3 regions of the Lelliottia amnigena genome follow, and region 1 is predicted to be linked to each of the others. Evidence: predicted binding sites of a transcription regulator. Region 1 holds the regulator's gene; each other region holds the start of a gene.
The links. Region 1 encodes sigma-54, which starts transcription at its own class of promoters, with help from an activator protein. Its sites were predicted from a motif close to GTTGGCACANNTTTCGCTNT; they were not measured.
Positions count from the first base shown of each region.

Region 2: a site for sigma-54 is predicted at 1,736-1,755, ahead of hycA (formate hydrogenlyase regulator HycA). Genes of this name have one in related genera too.
Region 3: a site for sigma-54 is predicted at 1,408-1,427, ahead of glnK (P-II family nitrogen regulator). Genes of this name have one in related genera too.

Region 1 is NZ_CP077236.1:1,237,308-1,240,519, forward strand. It holds gene lptB (LPS export ABC transporter ATP-binding protein) at 1-700, shown strand, start outside; gene rpoN (RNA polymerase factor sigma-54) at 748-2,181, shown strand; gene hpf (ribosome hibernation promoting factor) at 2,204-2,491, shown strand; gene ptsN (PTS IIA-like nitrogen regulatory protein PtsN) at 2,574-3,065, shown strand; gene rapZ (RNase adapter RapZ) at 3,111-3,212, shown strand, end outside.
Region 2 is NZ_CP077236.1:761,322-764,533, forward strand. It holds gene hycC (formate hydrogenlyase subunit 3) at 1-573, opposite strand, end outside; gene I6L74_RS03570 (4Fe-4S dicluster domain-containing protein) at 570-1,178, opposite strand; gene hycA (formate hydrogenlyase regulator HycA) at 1,248-1,703, opposite strand; gene hypA (hydrogenase maturation nickel metallochaperone HypA) at 1,913-2,263, shown strand; gene hypB (hydrogenase nickel incorporation protein HypB) at 2,267-3,130, shown strand; gene I6L74_RS03590 (HypC/HybG/HupF family hydrogenase formation chaperone) at 3,121-3,212, shown strand, end outside.
Region 3 is NZ_CP077236.1:2,801,156-2,804,367, reverse strand. It holds gene amtB (ammonium transporter AmtB) at 1-981, opposite strand, end outside; gene glnK (P-II family nitrogen regulator) at 1,017-1,355, opposite strand; gene I6L74_RS13080 (SmdB family multidrug efflux ABC transporter permease/ATP-binding protein) at 1,578-3,212, opposite strand, start outside.

The sequences.
Region 1 (3,212 bases):
CGCCAAAGCCTACAAAGGCCGCCGCGTCGTGGAAGATGTCAGTCTGACCGTTAACTCCGGCGAAATTGTTGGCCTGTTGGGTCCTAACGGTGCAGGTAAAACCACCACCTTTTACATGGTGGTCGGCATTGTTCCGCGCGACGCGGGCAACATCATCATTGATGATGAAGACATTAGCCTGCTGCCGCTGCACGCCCGCGCGCGTCGCGGAATTGGCTATCTGCCGCAGGAAGCGTCTATTTTCCGCCGTCTTAGCGTGTTCGACAATCTGATGGCCGTCCTGCAAATCCGTGACGATTTGACCTCTGAGCAGCGTCAGGATCGCGCCAACGAATTGATGGAAGAGTTCCATATTGAACACCTGCGCGACAGCCTCGGCCAGGCACTTTCGGGCGGTGAACGCCGTCGAGTAGAAATTGCCCGCGCACTGGCAGCCAATCCGAAATTTATCCTTTTGGATGAACCGTTTGCCGGCGTCGACCCTATCTCCGTTATCGACATTAAACGTATCATTGAACATCTGCGCGACAGCGGTCTTGGTGTGCTGATTACCGACCACAACGTGCGTGAAACGCTGGCAGTTTGTGAGCGTGCATATATCGTCAGCCAGGGCCATTTGATTGCTCACGGCACGCCACTCGAAATCCTCGAAGATGAACATGTTAAGCGCGTGTACCTTGGGGAAGACTTCAGACTCTGATAGGGTAGAGGTTAAGTCACGCAGGACCGGAGAAAAACGCCCTGAACATGAAGCAAGGTTTGCAATTACGGCTCAGCCAACAGTTGGCGATGACGCCACAGTTACAACAGGCAATCCGTCTGTTGCAACTGTCAACGTTAGAACTTCAGCAGGAACTGCAGCAAGCGCTGGACAGTAATCCACTGCTGGAGCAAACCGATCTTCATGATGAGGTAGATACCCAGGAAAAGCAGGACACCGAAACGCTCGATACGGCAGATGCCCTTGAGCAGAAAGAGATGCCTGACGAGTTACCGCTGGATGCCAGCTGGGATGAAATTTACACCGCTGGAACCCCATCCGGCACGCGCGCTGATTATCAGGATGATGAGCTACCGGTTTATCAGGGTGAAACTACGCAGTCGCTACAGGATTATCTGATGTGGCAGGTGGAGTTGACCCCTTTCACCGAAACCGATCGTGCGATTGCCACGTCCATTGTCGATGCCGTGGATGACACCGGGTATTTAACGGTAACCCTGGACGAGATTCTGGAAAGCATGGGTGATTGCGAAATCGAACTCGACGAGATCGAAGCCGTTCTCAAGCGCATTCAACGCTTTGACCCTGTCGGCGTCGCAGCAAAAGATCTGCGCGACTGCTTGCTGATCCAGCTTTCTCAGTTTGCAAAAGAGACGCCAAGACTCGACGAAGCGCGGCTGATTATCAGCGAACATTTGGATTTGCTGGCGAATCATGATTTCCGCAGTCTGATGCGCGTTACGCGACTCAAAGAAGACGTGCTGAAAGAAGCGGTGAGTCTGATCCAGTCGCTCGATCCCCGTCCGGGCCAATCGATTCAAACCGGCGAACCCGAATATGTGATTCCTGACGTTCTGGTCCGAAAGCACAACGGTCTCTGGACCGTAGAACTCAATTCCGACAGCATTCCCCGCCTGCAAATCAACCAGCAATACGCGTCTATGTGCACCAGTGCGCGGAACGACTCCGACAATCAATATATTCGTAGCAATCTTCAGGAAGCGCGATGGCTGATCAAAAGCCTCGAAAGCCGAAATGATACGCTGCTACGCGTGAGTCGATGCATTGTGGAACAGCAGCAAGGCTTTTTTGAGCAGGGCGAAGAATTTATGAAACCGATGGTCCTGGCAGATATTGCCCAGGCCGTTGAGATGCACGAATCGACCATTTCGCGTGTGACCACGCAGAAGTATCTGCACAGTCCGCGTGGTATTTTTGAGCTTAAGTATTTCTTCTCCAGTCATGTGAATACCGAAGGCGGTGGCGAAGCCTCGTCGACGGCCATTCGTGCTCTGGTGAAGAAGTTGATCGCCGCGGAAAACCCCGCGAAGCCACTGAGTGACAGTAAGTTAACCACCCTGCTGTCCGATCAGGGTATCATGGTGGCACGTCGTACTGTTGCGAAGTATCGAGAGTCTTTATCCATTCCGCCGTCTAACCAGCGTAAACAACTGGTTTGACACAACCGATAAGGAAGACACTATGCAGCTCAACATCACAGGACACAATGTCGAAATCACTGAGGCTTTACGCGATTTTTTAAACACTAAATTCGCGAAGCTGGAGCAGTATTTCGAGAGGATTAATCAGGTCTACATTGTGTTGAAAGTGGAGAAAGTGACTCATATCTCGGACGCAACCCTGCACATAAATGGGGGCGAAATCCATGCCAGTGCGGAAGGGCAAGACATGTACGCGGCTATCGACGGCTTGATTGACAAGCTTGCGCGACAGCTTAATAAACATAAAGATAAACTGAAACAACACTGATTGTCCGAGCAGTTAACGGGTGCAGGGCGGCCTGTTGTAAAACACAACAGGCCATATGTACAGTTAGCGCTTAGGTGAAATTATGATGAACAACGATTCCGGTCTTCAATTAAGTCATGTCCTTAACCAGGAATGTACCCGCAGTGGCGTTCACTGCCAGAGCAAAAAACGCGCTCTGGAAATCATCAGTGAACTGGCCGCAAAACAGTTAAGCCTGCCACCTCAGGTGGTGTTTGAGGCCATCCTGACCCGTGAAAAAATGGGCAGTACCGGTATCGGCAATGGTATTGCCATTCCGCATGGCAAGCTGGAGGAGGACACACTGCGCGCCGTTGGCGTGTTTGTCCAACTGGAAACGCCAATCGCATTTGACGCGATTGATAACCAGCCCGTCGATCTGCTTTTCGCGCTGCTGGTGCCTGCTGACCAGACCAAAACCCATTTGCACACGCTCTCGCTAGTGGCCAAGCGTCTGGCAGATAAAACAATTTGCCGCCGTCTGCGCGCAGCCCAAAGTGATGAAGAACTGTATCAAATTATCACCGAAGTGGAAGGCAATCAGGATGATGCGTAACCATAAGATGGCCTCCACATCTGCAGGCGCGAGGAGAAACGGAACATGGTGCTGATGATCGTCAGCGGTCGTTCGGGCTCGGGGAAATCCGTGGCCCTTCGGGCGCTCGAAGATATGGGTTTTTACTGCGTCGATAACCTTCCGGTC
Region 2 (3,212 bases), 480 kb from region 1:
CAGCATCGGTGTGCGTTCATTGATCAACACCAGATCCAGCGTGCCGTAACGTTGCCACGTCAACCAGCACGCCAGCGCCAGCAGCAGCGTTCCGAGACGTCCCAGCACAAACCACAGCTTGCCCGACGGCATACAGCCGGTGAGAAACACCCCGCAAAGCGCCATGATTTCCGCCATCACCACCAGCGCCGCCAGATTGCTGGCAACCACGGCACAAATGGCGGTAGCCAACAGCAAATTAACCAACAACCCGTTCGGTTTGGTCTGCGCATGACGATGCCAGTCGATGTTAAACAGGCTGATAAACAGGCCGCACAAGCCAAAGGTCAGCAGCCAGATGGCGTTGAGCGGCGTAATGGCAATGCTGTGGTGAATAAAAGGCATCACCGCCGCAGCATTCAGTCCGCGCGTCAACACGACAAAGCCCGCAGCCAGCGTCATCACGCTCCCCACTGCGCCGCCTAGCCCGGCGACCCAGCCGCTCAGCGGCTTGTAAAATGAGCAGAGGAGTGACAGAACGGCCGTCGCCGCCAGGCACGCTACAGCGCTGATAATCAAATCGACAGCGTTCATTTCGCCCCCTCATTTTGCGTCTGGAACAGCGACAGATCGCCGAAATCGGTATTCACGGTCAGCTCGCGTTTACGTTTGCTGCTGCGCGCAATATCACGAATATTCACTAAAATCAGCGCCTTTGTCGGACAGGTGCGAACACAGGCGGGGCCTTGTTCGTCAAAGCTACAAAAATCGCATTTCACCGCCACGGCACGCACGCCCGGCACCCAATCCAGCAGCGTACTGACGCGCGCCGGAGCCGGTGGCGCAGGTGGCGCTTTTGGCGAATTTGCATTTGCGGGAATGTGCAGCGGACGGCTGCCGGAAAATTCAATGGCACCAAATGGACAGGCGATTCCGCACAATTTGCAGCTCACGCACAGGCTTTCATTTAATTGCACAGCCCCCTCAACGCGGGTGATGGCGTTGACGGGACAGACTCCCGCACAGGGGGCATCTTCACAATGATGGCAGAGCTGCGGTGCAGACTCTTTCTCATTTCGCATGACTTTTAAACGTGGCATCGACTGTAACCCGTGCAGACGGTGTGTTTCTGAACACGCCGCTTCACAGGTGTGACAGCCAATGCAGACCGTCGAGTCAGCTATTACAAAACGGTTCACCGGGGAGTCCTCAGGACATAGTCATTTTTGACGAAAAAGTGCCATATCGACACGTCTCGACACGTAACATCAGACGGTGCGCGGCTCGCTCACCAACGCTTTTAAATCCACCGGTAAATCGTGCTCAACCGCGGAATAGAGGTTGTTGTAAACAGGTGCGATTTTTTCCAGATAGTGTTCAAGCACCTGCTGGCGATCGCGGTTGCTGACGTGACCGTCAACCATCCCGTCAGCCATCAACTGCGCCTGCGCAATCAGCTCTCTTTCGCCCTCTTTCGTCTCGACGAAGTACTGAATGGTGTGGCTGTTAAAGTTATCCGCCAGGGTGACGTAAATCATGAAGTGGCCGAACAGCACAAAGCACAAATCCTCTTGTGCCGCACAGCTCATGGCGTGATGCAGACGCGCTTTTGACAGGGTGATCCCCTGGACCAGCGAATTACAGTAATGCTGCCATTGTTCCTGCAGTGATTGATGGCGCTGCGCGATGTAATCCGCCTTTTCGCTAATTTCCCAAATAGTCATCTCAGGTATCCGGTTAATGGAGATACGGCTGTTAAGCAGATTTTGTGCCAATTTTTATCATGTTGAAATTTATAGAATTTAATCCGAATCAATCTGTCAACGACAGCCTGTCGACGTGTCATTTCGTCAGCAGTGTCATCGTCACACCCTAATCAAAATTAAGCTGGCATCTTTATTGCATTAATGGGGCAAATCATTGAGGAGGCGTCATGCACGAAATCACCCTCTGCCAGCGAGCGCTGGAGTTAATCGAACAGCAGGCAAAAGCGCATCACGCGAAACGCGTGACGGGCGTGTGGCTGAAAGTGGGGGCGTTTTCCTGCGTCGAAACCAGCGCCCTCACCTTTTGCTTTGAGCTGGTGTGCCGCGACACGCTGGCAGAAGGCTGCCAGCTGCATATAGAAGAACAGCAGGCCGAATGCTGGTGCGAACACTGCCAGCAGTACGTCACGCTGTTGTCCTCTAAAGTGCGCCTCTGCCCGCAGTGCCAGAACGTTGGGCTGCGCATCGTGGCCGACGACGGTTTGCAGATCCAGCGCCTCGAAATAGACCAGGAGTAAATCATGTGTAGTACCTGCGGTTGCGCCGAAGGCAACCTGTATATCGAAGGCGATGAGCATCGCCCCCATTCCGCGTTTCGCTCCGCACCTTTCTCCCCTGCACCGCGTGCCACAGCGGCGTTAACCGGCATTCGGTTCGCACCGAAGCCGTCGGATGCAGGCGATCTGCATTACGGCCACGGCGAAGCGGGAACGCATGCGCCAGGCATGAGCCAGCGCAAAATGTTGGAAGTCGAAATCAACGTGCTGGACAAGAATAATCAGCTGGCTGCGCGCAATCGCGCGCGCTTTGCCGCGCGTCAACAGCTGGTCCTGAACCTGGTTTCCAGCCCCGGTTCGGGCAAAACCACTCTGCTAACCGAAACGCTCAAACGCCTGAACGGCAGCGTCTCGTGCGCCGTTATCGAAGGCGATCAGCAAACCGTGAATGACGCCGCGCGTATCCGCGAAACCGGCACCCCGGCCATTCAGGTGAATACCGGTAAAGGCTGCCATCTGGATGCACAAATGATCGCCGACGCCGCGCCGCGTCTGCCGCTGGCGGACAAGGGCATTCTGTTTATCGAAAACGTTGGCAATCTGGTCTGTCCGGCGAGCTTTGATCTGGGCGAACGCCACAAAGTCGCGGTGCTGTCCGTGACCGAAGGGGAAGACAAGCCGCTGAAATATCCGCATATGTTTGCCGCTGCCTCGCTCATGTTGCTCAATAAAATCGACCTGCTGCCGTATCTGAATTTTGATGTCGATAAATGCCTGGCCTACGCGCGCGAGGTGAACCCGGATATTCAGATCCTGCTGGTTTCCGCCACGCGCGGCGACGGCATGGAAAGCTGGCTTGCATGGCTGGAGAACGAACGATGTGCATAGGCGTTCCGGGACAAATTCATTCCATCGATGGCAATCAGGCGAAAGTAGAAGTCTGCGGCGTGCTCCGCGACGTTGATCTCAC
Region 3 (3,212 bases), 1.6 Mb from region 1:
AATACGTTTCAGCGCAGTCACGCCCCACAGACCTGCCAGACCGGCAACCAGACCCACGATCAGTGCTCCGCCTACGCCCACATAACCACAGGCTGGCGTGATACCGACCAGACCGGCAATCGCACCGGAACACGCGCCCAGCAGAGACGGTTTACCCCGTACCACCCACTCGCCGAACACCCATGAAAGGATTGCGCCAGCGGTTGCGACAACTGTGTTCACAAAGGCCAAAGCGGCGATTTCGTTCGCGGCGCTCGCAGAGCCAGCGTTGAAGCCAAACCAGCCAAAGTACAGAATCGCGGTGCCCGTGAAGACCATCGGCAGGTTGTGCGGTTTGAACGCTTCTTTGCCAAAACCTACGCGCTTGCCAATCAGGTATGCACCCACCAGGCCTGCTACCGCGGCGTTAATGTGAACAACCGTACCGCCTGCGAAGTCCAGCGCGCCATGGGAAGCCAGCAGACCGCCGCCCCAGACCATATGCGCGATTGGCACATAAGAGAGCGTCAGCCAAACCACCACGAAAATGAGCACCGCTGAGAAGCGAATACGTTCCGCCAGCGCGCCAACAATCAGGCCAACCGTAATCGCGGCGAAAGAGCCCTGGAACGCGACGTGGATATACTGGTAGAAACTGCCCATCAAAGCGGTCAGTTCAATATTTTTCAGCATTACCCAGTTAAAGTTGCCGAAGAAGGCGTTGCCTTCGCCGAACGCCAGTGAATAGCCGTAAACCACCCACAGCACGCAGACCAGCGCGAACGTCACGGCAACCTGAGTCAGCATCGACAGAACGTTTTTACCGCGGATTAAGCCGCCGTAGAACAGCGCGATACCCGGAATAGTCATGAACAGCACCAGCGCGGTGCAGATCATCATAAAAGCGTTATCGGCTTTATCAGCCACCGCAGGGGCCGCCATTGCCAGGCCCGGCAGCAGTGCCAGAGACCCCAGAGCCAGTTTGATTGTTGTTTTCTTCATTTTCTCGATCCCTATCACTGTGTGCCAGGAGTTACTTACAGTGCCGCTTCGTCAGCTTCGCCCGTACGGATGCGAATGACGCGCTGCAATTCGGCAACGAAAATTTTGCCGTCGCCAATTTTGCCGGTGTAGGCCGCTTTGCTGACCACATCGATCACTTCATCAAGCTGATCGTCAGCAATCGCCACATCAATCTTCACTTTAGGCAGGAAGTTGACGCTGTATTCTGCTCCACGATAGAGCTCCGCATGACCCTTCTGACGACCAAAGCCTTTCACTTCGGTGACCGTCAGTCCCTGAATACCCATTGAAGACAACGCTTCACGTACGTCTTCGAGTTTGAATGGTTTGATGACAACCGTAACCAGCTTCATAGATCCCCTCCAGTCAGAATTCAATAATGGCCGCAGCGTTTACGAAAGAGATATTGCAAGCCCTGTGCCAGAGTTGGAAAAGAGGACAAAATCAGGCTGGCGTGGCGAAGCGAGGGGGAATTTCGGACTTAACTAAAAAAAACGCACCATGACAGTGCATGATGCGTTGTATTTTTGCACCAACAGAAAATCCCTGTTAGCAATGTGCGTAATTCTGGTGCATTACGCGCTCAACGATTCCTCTTCGCGCGTGCTGGCGGCCAGCTCTTCACCGGCAAGCTGCAATTGATACATTTGCCAATAGCGCCCTTTGGCCTCAAGCAGCTGGCGGTGATTCCCACGCTCAACGGCTTGTCCGCGATGCAGCACCAGAATGGTGTCCGCATCGACAATCGTCGAAAGGCGGTGCGCAATCACCACCAGCGTGGTGTGCTCTCTGACGGCAGCCAGCGCCTGCTGAATGGCCTGCTCGGTACCCGAATCTATACTGGCGGTCGCTTCATCCAGGATCAGCACCTGCGGCGTTTCAATCAGCACGCGCGCCAGCGCCAGCAGCTGTTTCTGTCCGACGGAAAGCGTATTCCCCTGCTCACCGAGCATCGTGAATATTCCGTCGTTCATACCGCGAACCAGATCGGCGAGTTGGACTTTCTCCAGCACGTCCCAGACCTGTTCTTCCGTAAACGGCCGTCCCAGCGTGACGTTGGAAAAGAAGGAGTCAGCCATCACCACCGGATCCTGCTGCACCATCGCTACCCCTTTGCGCAGCACGCCGTGACTCAGTGAAGCTAGCGGTCGGCCATCAATGCGGATTTCGCCGTGGCTCAGCGGATAGTAGCCCATCAACAGGCTGGCGAGCGTACTCTTCCCGCTCCCCGTATGCCCCACCAGCGCCACAAAGCTGCGCGACGGGATGTCAAGGTTGATATCCTGAAGCACCAGCCGATCCTCGCGATAGGCGAAAGAGACATTTTCAATCGCAATGGCGCCGCTTTGCAGCTCACGCTCATCATCGCCATAGGTCTGACGCGGGCGGTCCATCAGCTCAAATACGCGCTCCCCCGCCACCACCGCCTGTTGCAGCATGGATTGCTGCGTCGTCAGCTCGATCAGCGGCTCGTTGAGACGCCCCAGATAGCTAATAAACGCATACAGCACGCCGACTTCAATTGTGCCACCGGAGCCGAAACCAAACAGCATCAGCAGGCCGCACAGCACAAGGGCCGAAAACAGGCTCAGTAGCGGGCGCAGCAGGAAACCGTCAAGACGCAGCGTTTGCATGCGGGCCATGTAGTGCGAGCGGCTTGCCTCGCCCATACGCTCACCAAAACGCCCCTGCTGGCGGAACTGCTGAATCACGCTCATGCCGTTAATAACTTCGTTGAAGCCGTCATTAATATCGGCGAGATAGGCACGCAGTCGACGCACAATAGGCGTGCTATAGCGCTGATAAATGACCATCACAATCATCACTGCCGGGAAAATGGTAATCGCCACCAGCGCCATCCGCCATTCGAGGCTGAACATCGCCACCAGCATGGCGCCAATTAACGCTGCGCTGCGCAGAACCGTGGCCACGACGGTGACGTACAGATCGCGGATCACTTCGGTGTCGTTTGTGACGCGCGAAATCACCTGCCCGACGGGTTGGGTATCGAACTCACTCAGCGGCTGGCGCAGTGCGGCGTCCATCACATCCGTGCGCAACTGCTGCACCACGCCGACCGCTGCCTGATTGAACAGTAGCGATTGCGCATAATGCAGCGAGGCGGCCAGCAGTTGCAGGCCCACATAGGCCACACCCAGCCCGGCCACCAGCCCTAATGGCATGTAGCTTTTCGCGACCATATTGTCGAT